2 linked regions of the Massilia sp. METH4 genome follow. The protein of the gene in region 1 interacts with the protein of each later gene in a pairwise test. Links are inferred from orthologs where the notes say so. Each region holds a gene or a part of one and is shown in the gene's direction. Other genes may lie near its edges.

Region 1 (7,512 bases):
GTGACGTTCCTCGACCAGCCGCTGCTCGCTCCGCATCCGCGCGCGGCCCTCGTGTTCCAGCAACCAAGCCTGTTGCCCTGGCTGGACGTGCGCGCCAACGTGGGCTTCGGCCTCGATTTCGCGCGCCAGCCCGCCATCGAACGCGCCGCTCGTGAAAAGCGCATCCTCGACGCCATCGAGGCGGTTGGCCTGGCCTCGCACGCACACGCGTATCCGGCGCAATTGTCCGGCGGGCAGGCACAGCGCGTGGCGCTGGCCCGCGCCCTGGCGCGCGAACCCGAGCTGCTGTTCGCCGACGAACCCTTCTCGGCGCTGGACGCGATCACGCGGGCCGAGATGCAGTCGCTGCTGGTGGACCTGGTACACCGCTGGCACACGGCGGCGCTGCTGGTCACGCACGATATCGACGAAGCGATCCTCGTGGCCGACCGCATCCTGCTGCTGGCGGGGCGGCCCGGCCGCATCGCGCGCGAATGGCGGGTGGACATTCCCCGGCCGCGCGAGGATCATGGCGACGAGATCGTGCGCCTGCGACTCGAGATCGTGCATGAACTGCGTGTCGCGGCCCTGCGCGACGCCACCAACCAAACTGGATAACCAAGATGAACAACAAAGACAACATCCATATCTGCGCTTCGTCCGACTGCGGCTGCGGCATGACGCGCCGCGACTTCCTGCGCATGTCCACGCTGGCCACGGCCAGCGCCGCGGCCCCGCTGCTGTTTGCCGGCGATGCCCGCGCCCAGGCGTTCAAGGGCGACGACCAGCCCGTGAAGATCGGCTACCTGCCGATCACCGACGCGGCGCCGCTGCTGGTGGCGCATGGCCGCAAGCTGTTCGAGGCACAGGGCCTCAAGACCGAAGCGCCGCGCCTGTTCCGCAGCTGGGCGCAGATCGTGGAGGCGTTCGTGTCCGGCCAGGTGAACGTGATCCACCTGCTGTCGCCGGCCACGCTGTGGGTGCGCTACGGTTCGAAATTCCCGGCCAAGGTGGTGGCGTGGAACCACGTCAACGGCTCGGGCCTGACGGTACTGAACGACATCAATTCGGTGGCGGACCTGGGCGGCAAGACGGTGGCGATCCCGTTCTGGTACTCGATCCACAACATCCTGCTGCAAAAGCTGCTGGCGGCGAACAAGCTGACGGTCGTGACGAAGGGCCGCAACGCCGAGCTGAAAAAGAACGAGGTGAACCTGGTGGTGCTGGCGCCGTCGGAGATGGTGTCCGCGCTGGCGGCCAAGTCGATCGCCGGCTATATCGTGGCCGAGCCGTTCAACGCGCTGGCCGAGACGGCCGGCGTGGGCAAGATCCTGCGCTTCTCCGGCGACGTGTGGAAGAACCACGCGTGCTGCGTGACGTTCCTGGCCGAGCGCGACCTCGCCGAGAAGCCGGAGTGGTCGCAGCGCGTGACGAATGCGATCGTCAACGCCCAGCTGTGGTCCCGTTCCAACCAGGTGGAAACGGCCAAGCTGTTGTCGTCGTCCGGCTCGAACCGGTACACGCCGCACCAGCTGCAGCCGCTGACGAAGGTGCTGGCCGTGACCGACTACACGGAATACCAGAAGCGCGGCATCGTCGCCCACCCGGCCTGGCAGCAGCGCCGCATCGACTTCCAGCCGTATCCGTTCCCGTCCTACACCGAGGAGCTGGTGCGTGCGCTGGCGCAGACGAAGGTCGAGGGCGACACGAAGTTCCTGGCCGGCCTCGATCCGAAGTTCGTGGCGCGCGACCTGGTGGACGACCGCTTCGTTCGCAAGTCGATCGCCGCCGCCGGCGGTCCCGCCGCCTTCGGCCTGCCGGCCAACCTGCTGCGCACTGAAACGGTGGCCGTTTGACGATGCCGGCAACGATGTTGGCAAGGGCGCTGCTGCCCGTGGTGGGCATCGCGCTGGCGGTGGCGCTGTGGGCACTGGGCGTCTCCGCGCTGGAGGCGCGCACGCCGATCGCCGCCGCCTTCGCGCCGCTGGCTACGGCGCATGCCTTCATCGAGATGGTGAAGGGGCCGGATATCTGGCTGCACGTGGCCGTGAGCCTGAAGCGCGTGGGCATCGGCCTGCTGTGCGCCATCGTCGTCGGCGTGCCGCTGGGGATCCTGGTGGCACTGTCGCGCGGCTTCTCGCAGGCGAGTACGCCGCTGTTCCAGCTGCTGCGCATGGTGTCGCCGCTGTCGTGGATGCCGCTGGCCGTGATGGCGCTGGGCGTGGGCGACGCCCCGGTCTATTTCCTGCTGGCTTTCGCCGCCACGTGGCCGCTGATGCTGAACACGGTGGCCGGCGTGGCGCAGCTCGATCCGAACTGGATGCTGCTGGCGCGCAGCCTGTCGGCCACGCGCTTCGAGATCGTGTGGCGCGTGGTCCTGCCGGGCATCACCGCGCACATCCTCACCGGCGTGCGCCTCGCGATCGGCATCATCTGGATCGTGCTGGTGCCGGCCGAGATGCTGGGTGTGTCCGCGGGCCTGGGCTACTTCATCCTGGACACGCGCGACCGGCTCGCCTATTCGGAGCTGACCGCCGCCATCATCCTCATCGGCCTGCTGGGCTACGCGCTGGACTACGCCGCCCGCGCCGCGCATGCGCGGTGGCTGCATGCGAAGCCGGCGAAGCAGGGCGCATTCAGCTGACCTTCTACAGTCGAGTCCGTGTCATGGTGCCTGCCCCCCTGACACGAACTCATCTGTCAAGAGCAGGCGATCGTCCTGGTTGCCGCGCTCTCTCAACCGCATTCGGGCGCCGCGCGCCCGGCATTGATATAAAATTACCGCCAGCCTGAAATCGTTGTCAACGACTTGGAGAGGAGCTGGGGATGAGTGTGGATCTGGATCGACGTGGTTTCGTTCTCGCCGCCGGCGGCGCCATTGCGGCGTCGGCGATCGGTAGCGGCGCGCTGGCGCAGCCGGCGGGACGCAAGGTGGGGTATGCGATCGTGGGGCTGGGCGGGTATGGCCTCGGCCAGATCATCCCCCAGTTCAAGAACTGCGAGCGGAGCCGGCTGGTGGCGCTGGTGTCCGGCGACCCGGCCAAGGCGAAGCGGGTGGCGGCGGAGTACGGCGTGCCCGAAAGCGGCATCTACAACTACGAGAACTACGACAAGATCCGCGACAATCCCGATATCGACATCGTCTACATCTGCCTGCCGGTGTCCATGCACGCCGAGTACACGATCCGCGCCGCGAAAGCCGGCAAGCACGTGCTGTGCGAGAAGCCGATGGCGGTGTCCTCGAAGGAGTGCGAGGCGATGATCGCCGCCTGCCGCCAGGCCGGCAAGAAGCTGATGATCGGCTACCGCTGCCACTTCGAACCGACCAACCTGGAAGCGATCCGCCGCGCCCGCGCCGGCGAGATCGGCAAGCTGCGCTACTTCCGCTCCGAGCACGGCTTCAATGCCGGCGATCCGAACGCATGGCGGCTGAAGAAGGCCATGTCCGGCGGCGGGTCGATGATGGATATCGGCATCTATGCCTTGCAGGCCGCGCGCTACATGACGGGCGAGGAACCGGTCTCCGTCTACGCGAAGGAAACGACCGACCGCAACGACCCGCGCTTCCGGGAAGTGGAGGACATGATCGAGTTCCAGCTCGAATTCCCGTCCGGTGTGATCGGATCGTGCATGTCGATGTACAGCGCCAACCAGAACCACGTGCTGCTGATGGGCGACAAGGGCCGCATCGAGATGGAACCGGCCACGGCCTACAGCGGCAACCGCCTGTGGGTCGGCAAGGGCCGCGAGAACGAGATCAAGCCGCCGCCCGGCCCTGGCAAGACGCAGTTCGCCGGCCAGCTCGACCACCTTGCCCAATGCGTGCTCGAGAACCGCGAGCCGATCGTGCCGGGCGAGGAGGGCTTGCGCGACATCCGCATCATCGAAGCCGTCTACCAGTCCGCCCGCGAAAAACGGCGCATCGCCCTCAAGGCCTGACGGGAAACATTTCCCGAACACCGGTGGCTTTATAGGGGATTCGCCGAGCATGCTCGGTGCCGATAAAGCGGTGGTGGCATGCATGCCACCACTCCTCCCAGGCTCCGATTTTTTGGAAATATTTCCTGAAAATCGGAGCCTGTCACCGGTTTTCAACATCGATGCTCGTCAAGGGTTGTTTTTGCAACAGTTTCCGTTAAGCTAACGTCTTCTGATAACGATACCACAGAGGAGACCATGCTGAAACGAACGACGCTGTCCGCCGCGATCGCGCTGGCGCTTGCATTGCCGGCCTTGGCGGCCGATCAGGCGCGGGCCGAATGGGAGCAGCCGGAAGTGGTGGCCGTGAACCGGCTGCCCATGAAGGCCACTTTCTTCAACTACGAATCCGTCGACAAGGCGCTGGCCGGCGACAAGGCGGCGTCGAACTGGTTCAAGTCGCTGGACGGCGCCTGGTCGTTCGCCTACTCGCCGAACCCGCAGGCGCGACCGAAGAACTTCTACAAGCCTTCGTTCGACACCAGCAAGTGGGCCACCGTGCAGGTGCCCGGCATGATGCAGGCGCAGGGCTATGGCAAGCCGATCTTCACGAACATCCAGTACCCGTTCCCCGCCAACGAGCCGTTCATTCCGCACGATTTGAACGAGGTGGGCTCCTACCGGCGCGACATCGAACTGCCGGCGGACTGGAACGGCCGCGACGTATTCCTGCATATCGGCGCGGCCGGCGCCGCGTACTATGTGTGGGTGAACGGCGAGCGGGTGGGCTACTCCGAGGATTCCAAGCTGCCCTCCGAGTTCGACGTGACCCGCTTCGTGCGCGCGGGCCGCAACACGGTGGCGATCGAGGTGTATCGCTGGGCCGACGGCTCCTACCTGGAAGACCAGGACTTCTGGCGCGTGTCCGGCATCGAGCGCAGCGTCTACCTGTATGCCGAACCGAAGACGCGCCTGCGCGACTTCAAGGTGACCGCCTCGCTGGACAAGACATCCTACCGCGACGGCCGCTTCGAGCTGGCCGCCGAGGTGGCGGGCGACCCGGCCGTCGTCGAAGTCCGCGCCCGGGTGCTCGACGGCGCGCATTCCATACTGGAGCTGAAAGGTTCGGCCGGCGCCGAGCGCACGGTGGTGCTGTCCGGCGCCGTGCCGGAAGTGAAACCCTGGTCGGCCGAGACGCCGAACCTGTACACGCTCGTCGTCGAACTCCACGACGTGCAGGGCCACCTGCTGTCGGCCACGTCGCGCCGCATCGGCTTTCGCACCGTGGAGATCGCCGATGGCGAGGTGCGCGTGAATGGACGCCGCGTGATGATCCGCGGCGTGAACCGCCATGAGCACGACCCCGTCACGTACCGCGTGATGTCGATGGAGTCGATGCGCCGCGATATCGAGATGATGAAGCAGGCGAACGTCAACGCCCTGCGCACTTCGCACTACCCGAACGATCCGCGCCTGTACGACCTGGCCGACGAATACGGGCTGTATGTGATGGACGAAGCGAACATCGAGTCGCACGAATACATGGAAAAGGGCGACCGCGCCGGCAGTCCCGAGGAGCGGGCGAAGATCCAGCTGGGCTACAAGCCGCACTGGCGCGCGGCGCACCTGGACCGCGTGAGCCGGATGGTGGAGCGCGACAAGAACCACCCGTCGATCATCTTCTGGTCGCTGGGGAACGAAGCCGGGACGGGCCCGAACTTCGAGGAGGCCGCGGCCTGGATCAGGAAGGCCGATCCGACGCGGCTGATCAGCTACCTGGGCCACGGCACGCTCATCGAGAAGCACTCGCCGAACGACTACGTGGACATCTACGCGCCCATGTACGACGACATCACGAAGATGATCGACTATGCCCAGGACCCCGGCTTCCGCCAGCCGATGATCCAGTGCGAATACGCCCACGCGATGGGCAACTCGCTGGGCAACCTGGAAGACTACTGGGAGACGATCCGCGCGCACCGCAAGCTGCAAGGGGGCTTCATCTGGGACTGGGTCGACCAGAGCGTGCTCGCGAAGGACGAGCAGGGAAGGCAGTACTGGGCCTCGGGCTTCGACCTGAATCCCAAGCGGGGCGACAACAGCGTGATCGGCGACGGCGTGGTGCGCGGCGACCGCACGCCGGACCCGGAATACTACGAGCTGCAAAAGGTGTATTCGCCGGTGGTGTTCGAGGGCAGCCCGGAAAAGGGCCGCATCACGGTCGTCAACCGCTACGACTTCCGCAACCTGGATCACCTGGACTTCGATTGGGAGCTGCTGCGCGACGGTAATGCGGTTGCGAATGGCCCGCTTGCCGGCGTGAAGGCCGAAGCGGGCGCGCGGCAGGACGTGCGGCTGGCACTGCCGGCCCGCGCGCGGGGCGATGGCGAATACGTGCTGACGGTGCGTGCGAAACTGCGCACGGCGGAGCAGGGCGTCGCCGCTGGCTCCGTGGTCGGCTGGTCGCAGTTCGTGCTGCCATCGGCCGCCAAGCCGGCACGCGCCGTGGCGGGCGTCACGCCACAGCGTGATGGCGATTCGATCGTGCTGGCGACGCCGTCCGCGCGCCTGGAACTCGATGCCAGGACGGGCACGGTCAGCTACAGCGTCGGCGGCCAGCCGGTGCTCACGGGCGGCACGCCGAACTTCTGGCGCGGCATGACGGATAACGACGAAGGCACGGGCACGATGAAAACCCATGCCGTCTGGGGCGATTTCACGAAACGGCGCCAGGTGCGCGACGTGACGATCGACCGTGACGCCGTCAAGGTGCTGTACTCATTCGGCGCCGGCGCCGCGCACTGGGAAAACGTCTACCGCATGCAACGCGACGGCAGCGTGGACGTGCAGGCCACCTTCATGCCGCTGCGCGACGACCTGCCCGACCCGCTGCGCCTCGGCCTCTCCTTCGCCAGCGTGCCGCGGCTCGACACGCTGAGCTGGTACGGCCGCGGCCCGCATGAGTCCTACGTCGACCGCAAGACCGGCGCGGCGCTGGGACTGTGGAACGGCAAGCTGGCCGACCAGTACCACGGCTACATGCGGCCCCAGGAAAGCGGCAACAAGACCGACGTGCGCTGGTTCGCGCTGGCCGGCGATGGTGTTCCGGGCATCACCGTGCGCGGCGCCACGCCGCTGGCGTTCAACGCGTTGCCGTTCCCGTACGAGGACCTGTACCTGCGCCCGCGCGGCACGTGGAAGAGTTCCGACATCGGGCCGCGGGGCAATGGCAGCGTGCTGATCGACCTGGCCCAGGCCGGCGTGGGCGGCGACGACGGCTGGAGCACCAACGGCCGGCCGCTGGTCAAGTACCGCATCCCGCTGGAGAGGGCAAGCTACCGCTTCACCATCGCGCCGCGCTGACGCCCGGCGGTTGCAGCTGAGCCCGTGTCTCTGGGGTCTGACCCCACGAGACACGAGCACGACCGTAGCAACGCATGAGCTCGTGTCACTCGGTGCCTGGCACCATGAGATGGCACCATGTGACACAAGCTCATCCATTCCGTCACTCCGCTTTGCCTCCCCTACCAGTCAGCCATCATCCATGCCACTCAATTTGTTGAGCGTTTGGCTGATGATGCAAATTCACAACGATGATGCATGTTACCCGTGACT
Region 2 (7,430 bases), 1.7 Mb from region 1 along the record:
CAGCTTCTTCGTCGCGTGAATGAGCGAGGACGCGACTACCCAGGCATCCTCGCACGAGCGCCCGGTGGGCAGCAGCACGCCGTCGTAGCCCAGCGTGTCGGCCGCCACGGCCACCTGCCGGAGGTAGTCGGCATCGACGGCGCGCGCGCCTTTCGACGTGCCCAGGTAACGGCTGTCGCCGTGGGTGGGAATGAACCAGAACAAATTCAACGACATGTCAACTCCGTATTGAGCTTACTTGGCCGATGCCAGCACGGCATCGGCGATGGTGATGGGTTTCGGGATCAACTTCAGCTTGGCAAAAGCGTCGGCGATCTTCTGCTGCTCGCGCAGCACGTCCGGCGACACGGGCTTCACGCCATAGCTGTAGCGCGAAGCGGCCAGTTCGACCACGCTCGGGTCGAGTCCCGTCTGCGCCGACAGGATCGCCGATACCTCCCTGGCGTTGTCGCGGCCCCAGTCGTCGACCTTGGCGATCTCCTCCAGCAGCACCTGCTGCAAGGCCGGATTGCGCCGTGCCCAGTCGCGCGAGGCCAGGTAGAACTGGTGGTTGGCCACCAGGCCCTTGCCGTCCACGAGCACGCGGGCGCCCAGCTGCTTCTGCGCCGCGGCGAAGAACGGGTCCCAGATCACCCAGGCATCCACGGAACCGCGCTCGAATGCGGCGCGCGCATCTGCCGGCGGCAGGTACACGGGCTGGATATCCTTGTACGCGACGCCCGCCTGCTCCAGCGCGCGCAGCAGCAGGTAGTGCACGTTGGAGCCCTTGTTCAGCGCCACGCGCTTGCCCTTGAGCTGCGCCACGCTCTGGAGCTTTGACTCCTTCCGCACGACGATCGCCTCGCTGTGCGGCGACGGCGGCTCGTTGCCGACATAGACCAGGTTGGCGCCGGCCGCCTGGGCAAAGATGGGCGGCGCTTCGCCGACGGTGCCGAAATCGATCGAGCCCACGTTCAGGCCCTCGAGCAGTTGCGGGCCGGCCGGGAATTCCGTCCACTGCACCGTCACGCCCTGCGGCGCCAGGCGCTTTTCCAGCGTGCCGCGGCCCTTGAGGAGCGTGAGCGTGCCGTATTTCTGGTAGCCGATGCGCACGACCTTCTTGTCCTGCGCATGGGCGAGCTGGAATGCGCCCGCGACGGCGGTGGCTACCAGCAGGCCCAGCGTGCGGCGACGGGCGGCGCGGTTCCCTTGCTGCGTCATGCTGCCGCCCTTGCCGCGAAAGCGTGTTCCTGGGGTGTGCGCGCCGCATCGCCGGCCGCGCGGCGGTAACCGAGCGCGCAGTCCAGCGCGGCCACGCCGGCCGCCACGCGCGCGGCGATTTCCGGTGCCAGCGTCACGCCTTCGTGATCGGACCACTGCACCTGCTGGGCGGTGGCGTAGATGCTGGTCAGCACCTGGTCCGCTTCCAGCGCATGCAGCACGGGGCGCAGCGCGTAGTCGAGGGCCAGCAGGTGCGACTGGCTGCCGCCCGTGGCGACCGGCAGCACGACCTTGCCGGCCAGGCCGTTTTGCGGCAGCAGGTCCAGGAAGGCTTTCAGGACGCCCGAATAGGCTGCCTTGTATACGGGTGTGGCGACGATCACTGCTTGCGCTTCGGCGACTTCGGCCAGCGCCGCCTGCAGCACGGGATTGGTCGCGTCGGCCGCCAGCAGGGCCTGGGCGGGCAGGTCGCGCACGTTCAGCCGGGTGCTGCGGTGGCCATGCACGGCCAGCTTGTCGCCGATGTGATGCAGGAGCCGGCTGGACGTGGACGGGACCGCGGGGCTGCCGGAAATCAGAAGGATGCTCATGGTGTTCGCCTTGTTATGACAGTTCAGTGCCTGCAAGGCTAAGGCACGGTCACCCATTAAAGAACGAATGCTTTCGCACTTCGATATGTGATTTTTTAAGCATGATTTTCCCGCATATGGATGCGTGGTTTTCTTCGTGGACTGTTGCTTGGGCCGGGCGCAATACTGCGCGGGTCTTCACTCTCGGGACCATCCATGAACGCACCAGAACCCGCCCTGCGGCAGACGGACCCGCTGGCCATTGCCGCGTCGCTGGCCGAGGAACTCGCCGCCACCGCCGTCGCCCGCGATGCCGCCGGCGGCCACGCGCGCCACGAACGCCAGTTGATCCGTGCCTCCGGCCTGCTCACGCTGTCGATCCCCACGGACTTCGGCGGCCAGGGCGCCGGCTGGGACACCACCCTGCTGGCCGTGCGCATCCTGGCCCGCGCCGACAGCGCGCTAGCCCACGTGTTCGCCTTCCACCACCTGCAGCTGGCCGGCATCCAGCTCTACGGCACGCAGCAACAGCAACGCCACCTGCTGCACGCGACCGTGGACGACAAACTGTTCTGGGGAAATGCGCTGAACCCGCTGGATCGCCGGCTGGTCGCGGCCGACGCCAAGGGCGGCTACCTGCTGAACGGCACCAAGAGCTTCGCCTCCGGTTCGGTGGGCTCGGACTGGCTGACGATCTCCGCCTGGCACCAGAGCACCCAGACGTCGCTGATCGGCGTGCTGCCGACAGGGGCGGACGGCGTGGACGTGCGCGCCGACTGGGACGCGTTCGGCCAGAAGCAGACCGACAGCGGCACCGTGCAATTCCACGGCACACTGCTGCCGATCGGCCTCGTGCTGCAGCAACCCGGCCAGGCCGCTACCCCGCTGTCCACCGTGCGCTCGCAGGTCGCCCAACTGATCATGACGAACCTGTACCTGGGCATCGCCGAAGGGGCGTTCGACGCGGCGCGCGAATATACCGCCAGCGAGGCGCGGCCCTGGTTCGCCTCAAGCGTGGAGCGCGCCGTGGACGACCCGTTCGTGCAGCACCGCTACGGCGAGCTGTGGACGCTGCTGCGCCCGGCCGTGGTGCTGGCCGACCACGCGGGGCGCGAACTGGAGCGCGTATTCCGGCTGGGGAGCGACGTGACGGCGCGCGAGCGCGGCGAGCTCGCGATCGCCGGTGCCGAGGCGAAGGTGCTGGCGCACCGCGCCGCCATCGAGATCGGCAGCCAGCTGTTCGAGCTGACGGGCGCCCGTTCCACGTCGGCCCGTTTCGGCCTGGACCGCTACTGGCGCAATGCCCGCGTGCACACGCTGCACGACCCGGTCGACTACAAGTACCGTGACCTGGGCCGCTATGCGCTGTCCGGCACGCTGCCCGAACCCACTCCCTATTCCTGATTGAACGCGATGAATGCCATTCATGGCCTGCCGGCGGCCGGTCCGCTGATCCGGCTGCGCAACGTATCGAAATCCTTCGGTGGCCGCGTGGCCGCCGTGCGCGACGTATCGCTCGATATCGCCGCCGGCGAGATCTTCGGCATCGCCGGCCGCAGCGGCGCCGGCAAGTCCACGCTGCTGCGCCTGTTCAACCTGCTGGAACGCCCGGACGCCGGCACGGTCACCGTCGACGGCCAGGAACTCACGCGCCTGGACAAGCGCGCGCTGCGCGCGGCCCGCCAGAACATCGGCATGATCTTCCAGGGTTTCAACCTGCTCCAGAACGCCACGGTGGCCGACAACGTGGCCTTTCCCCTGAAGATCCACGGCGGCCGTTCGCGTGACGACATCGCGCGGCGCGTGGCCGATTGCCTGGCGCTGGTGCACCTGGAAGACAAGCCGGGCGCCTACCCGGCTGAACTTTCCGGCGGCCAGCGCCAGCGCGTGGCGATCGCCCGCGCGCTGGCCAGCGGCCCGGCCGTGCTGCTGTGCGACGAACCCACGTCCGCCCTCGATGCCGAGACCACCCGCAGCATCCTGGCCACGCTCGCCGACGTGAACGCGCGGCTGGCCGTGACGATCGTGATCGTCAGCCACGAGCTCGACGTGCTGGCCGCGCTGTGCCAGCGCGTGGCCGTGATCGAGGATGGCGCGGTGGCCGAAATCGTACGGCCCCATGCTCCCCAGGCGGTCACGGCGCTGGGCCGCGAGCTGCTTGGCCTGTTCAATGCGTCCAGCCGGGAGAGCCTCCATGCCTGAACAACAATGGCTGGATCTGTTGCCCGAGCTGTGGACGGCGCTGGGGCAGACGCTGACGATGCTGGCCATCGGCCTCTCGGCCGCCGTGCTGCTGGGTGGCCCGCTGGGCGTGCTGCTGTTCCTCGTCTCGCGCGGCCAGCCGCTGCAAAACCGCTTCGCGGCCGCGGTGCTGGGCTGGTTCGTCAATACCGTGCGCTCGTTCCCGTTCATCATCCTGCTGGTGGCGCTGGTGCCGCTCACGCGCCTCATCGCCGGCACCTCGATCGGGCCGCTGGCGGCCAGCGTGCCGCTGTCCTGCGCCGCCATCCCCTATTTCGCCCGGCTGGTCGAACAGAACCTGCGCGAGGTGCCGCGCGGCGTGATCGAGGCGGCCCACGCGATGGGCGCCAGCGAGCTGCAGATCGTGTTGCGCGTGCTGCTGGTGGAAGCGCGTTCGGGCCTCGTGCTCGCGCTGACGGTGCTCGCGATCAGCTTCCTGTCCTATTCGGCCGTGGCCGGCGTGGTGGGCGGCGGCGGCATCGGCGACCTGGCCATCCGCTACGGCTACTACCGCTTCGAGACCGAGATGATGATCGCCACCGTGGTGCTGCTGGTGCTGATCGTGCAACTGATTCAATTCACCGGCGGCCGCCTCGCGCGCCGCCTCGACAAACGCTAGGAGTGTTATCAATGACCTTTCAAAGACGTGCGCTGCTGTTCGCGCTGCTGCTCGCTTCGCTGGGGGCCCACGCGAAGGAGCCGAAGGAACTGGTGATCGGCACCAGCGCCGGCCCGTATGCCGACCAGGTAAAGCTGGGCATCAAGCCGATCCTGGAGCGCCAGGGCTACAAGGTGAAGCTGGTCGAATTCAACGACTATATCCAGCCCAACTTCGCGCTGGCCGAAGGCTCGCTCGATGCCAACGTGTTCCAGCACGTGGTCTACCTGAACAAGTTCGCCACGGAGCACAAGCTGGCCATCGCGCCCCTGGTGACGGTGCCGACCGCGCCGATCGCCATCTACAGCAAGAAGCACAGGAGCCTTGCCGAGGTGAAGGAAGGCAGCACCGTCGCGCTGCCGAACGACCCGACCAACCAGGCGCGCGCTCTCGTGATGCTGGAGCAGCTGGGCTGGATCAGGCTGCGGCCGGGTGTCGATCCGGTGCGCGCTTCCGAGCGCGACGTGGCGCAGAACGTGAAGAAGATCCGGCTCGTCCCGCTGGAGGCGGCCCAGCTGCCCCGCTCCCTGCAGGATACCGACTACTCCTTCGTCAACGGGAACTATGCGCTGGCCTCGGGCCTGAAGCTGCGCGACGCGCTCAAGACGGAAAAGATCTCGCCCAACTATGTGAACCTGGTCGCCGTGAAGACGGCCGACAAGGACAAGCAGTTCGCCAGGGATATCGCCGCCGCCTACCGCTCGCGCGAATTCCTGGCCGTCACCAACCGGCACTTTGCCGACTATGCCAAGACGGATTACCAGCTCGCGCTGGAAGCCGCAAAATAAGAATCGAAGGAAGAACACGATGCAACGCCGTACTTTGTTGAAATCCATGGCCGGTGCCGCCGCGGCCGTGGCCATCCCCTCGCTGGCGCGCGCCGCCGCCCCGTTGAAGGAGCTGCGGCTCGATTACGCGTATTACTCGCCGCCGAGCCTCGTCTTGAAACGCTTCGGCTGGCTGGAGGAAGCGTTCAAGCCGGCGGGCACCGAGGTGAAATGGGTGCTGTCGGCCGGCAGCAACCGGGCGCTCGAGTACCTGAACGGCAACAGCATCGACATCGGTTCCTCGGCCGGCCTGGCGGCGCTGCTGGCGCGCGCGAACGGCAATCCGATCCGCACGCCCTATATCTACTCGCGCCCGGAATGGACGGCTCTCGTGGTGCGCAAGGATTCACCGATCCGCTCGGTGGCCGACCTGAAGGGCAAGAAGGTGGCGGCCACGAAGGGCACCGATCCCTACCTGTTCCTGCTGCGCTCCCTGAAGCAGGCCGGCCTGAAGCGCGGCGATATCGAACACGTGGCCCTGCAGCATGCCGACGGGCGCACCGCGCTGGAGCAGGGCCGGGTCGATGCCTGGGCCGGGCTCGATCCGCACATGGCGGCCAGCGAGCTGGAAGGCGGCGCGCGGCTGGTCTACCGGAACGTGGCGTTCAACACCTATGGCTTCCTGAACGTGCGCGAGGCGTTCCTCGCGCAGCGGCCGGAAGAAGTATCGCGCGTGCTGGCCGCATATGAGCGGGCGCGCAAGTGGATCATCGCCCATCCTTCCGAGGCGGCCCGCATCCTGTCCGAGGAAGCGAAGGTCTCGTTGCCGGTGGCGCTGCTGCAGGTAAAGCTGCGCACCGATTTCTCGCAGCCGCAGCCGGGCGACGAGCACGTGGCCGCACTGCGGCAGGCCGCGCCGATCCTGCAGCAGGAAGCGCTGGTGAAGCCGGGCACGAACCTGGACAAGACGATTGACGAGCTGGTCGACACCCGCTTCGCCCGCGCGCTGACGAAGGCTTGACGATGGCGCCGCCCGTGCTGCATTCGACCATCGAGCTGGTGGGCGCACGGCCCGCCGACGACACGGCGCCGCCCGCGCCGGCACCGGCCGCGCCGCGCCCGCGCACGCGGCCGCATCGGGCCTGGGGCTTGCTGGTGCCGGCCCTGGCGCTCGCCGGCGTCGAAGCACTGGTGCGCTCCGGCGCCGTGCCCGCGCACCTGCTGCCGCCGCCCTCCGAGCTTGCCGGCACGCTGGCGCAGCTGGCGCAGGCGGACTTGCTGTGGCATGTGCTCGCCAGTTCGCTGCGCGTCATCGCCGGCTACGCGGCGGGCGGGCTGCTGGGCATCGCGGTGGGCGCGGCGGTGGGGTTGGACGCGCGGATCGCCACCCTGCTCGATCCCACGTTCCAGGCGCTGCGCGCGGTGCCCTCGCTGGCCTGGGTGCCGCTCCTCCTGCTGTGGCTGGGGATTGACGAGGCGCCCAAGCTCGTGCTGATCGCGATTGGCGCCTTCTTCCCCGTCTACATGGGTGCCGCCTCGGGCATCGCCGGCGTGGACCGCAAGCTGGTCGAGGTGGGAAGGCTCTACCGCCTGAGCGGCGCGGCGCTGGCGCGGCGGGTACTGCTGCCGGCCGCGCTGCCGTCGCTGATGACGGGTTTGCGCAACGGCCTGTCGCTGGCCTGGATGTTCATGGTGGCGGCCGAGCTGATCGCCGCCAGCAAGGGGCTGGGTTATCTGCTCAGCGATGGCCGCGAAACGGGCCGCGCCGACATCGTGCTGGCGGCGATCCTGCTGCTGGCACTGCTGGGCAAGGCCAGCGACACCCTGATGCGCCGCCTGGAGACCCGGCTGCTGGCGTGGCGCGACGACCTGGCGAGGGCGGCATGAGCATCGTGGCAACGCCGGTTCTCGACATTTACGTGCAGCGCAAGGCCTTCGGCGACCGCGTCGTGCTGCGCGACCTGCGGCTGCGGCTGGCTGAAGGCGAATTCGTGT

What was found. Proteins that work in one complex are often made in the same cells at the same time.
Region 2: the proteins of V6Z91_RS20430 (region 1) and V6Z91_RS27590 interact in binary tests that used the Escherichia coli proteins (3 or more experiments, as listed by UniProt). The link is inferred for Massilia sp. METH4 from one-to-one orthologs.

What each region holds. Positions count from the first base shown.
Region 1 is NZ_CP146614.1:4,637,591-4,645,102, forward strand. Bases 2,036-4,861 are described here. They hold V6Z91_RS20430 (Gfo/Idh/MocA family oxidoreductase), read left to right. Parts: upstream 2,036-2,805; coding sequence 2,806-3,918; downstream 3,919-4,861. Other genes in these bases: V6Z91_RS20425 (ABC transporter permease), read left to right, coding at 2,036-2,623; V6Z91_RS20435 (glycoside hydrolase family 2 TIM barrel-domain containing protein), read left to right, coding at 4,156-4,861. Also shown: V6Z91_RS20415 (ABC transporter ATP-binding protein), read left to right, coding at 1-597; V6Z91_RS20420 (ABC transporter substrate-binding protein), read left to right, coding at 603-1,835; more of V6Z91_RS20425, read left to right, coding at 1,850-2,035; more of V6Z91_RS20435, read left to right, coding at 4,862-7,260. UniProt on the Escherichia coli protein: Hydratase involved in the degradation of sialic acids. Catalyzes the reversible conversion of the dehydrated form of N-acetylneuraminate (Neu5Ac), 2,7-anhydro-N-acetylneuraminate (2,7-AN), to Neu5Ac.
Region 2 is NZ_CP146614.1:6,322,541-6,329,970, forward strand. What follows is about bases 2,333-5,076. They hold V6Z91_RS27590 (ATP-binding cassette domain-containing protein), read left to right. Parts: upstream 2,333-3,182; coding sequence 3,183-3,971; downstream 3,972-5,076. Other genes in these bases: V6Z91_RS27585 (acyl-CoA dehydrogenase family protein), read left to right, coding at 2,333-3,173; V6Z91_RS27595 (methionine ABC transporter permease), read left to right, coding at 3,964-4,629; V6Z91_RS27600 (MetQ/NlpA family ABC transporter substrate-binding protein), read left to right, coding at 4,641-5,076. In the rest of the region: ssuD (FMNH2-dependent alkanesulfonate monooxygenase), read right to left, coding at 1-210; V6Z91_RS27575 (sulfonate ABC transporter substrate-binding protein), read right to left, coding at 235-1,200; ssuE (NADPH-dependent FMN reductase), read right to left, coding at 1,197-1,790; more of V6Z91_RS27585, read left to right, coding at 1,986-2,332; more of V6Z91_RS27600, read left to right, coding at 5,077-5,456; V6Z91_RS27605 (aliphatic sulfonate ABC transporter substrate-binding protein), read left to right, coding at 5,476-6,456; V6Z91_RS27610 (ABC transporter permease), read left to right, coding at 6,471-7,322; V6Z91_RS27615 (ABC transporter ATP-binding protein), read left to right, coding at 7,319-7,430. UniProt on the Escherichia coli protein: Part of the ABC transporter complex MetNIQ involved in methionine import. Responsible for energy coupling to the transport system. It has also been shown to be involved in formyl-L-methionine transport.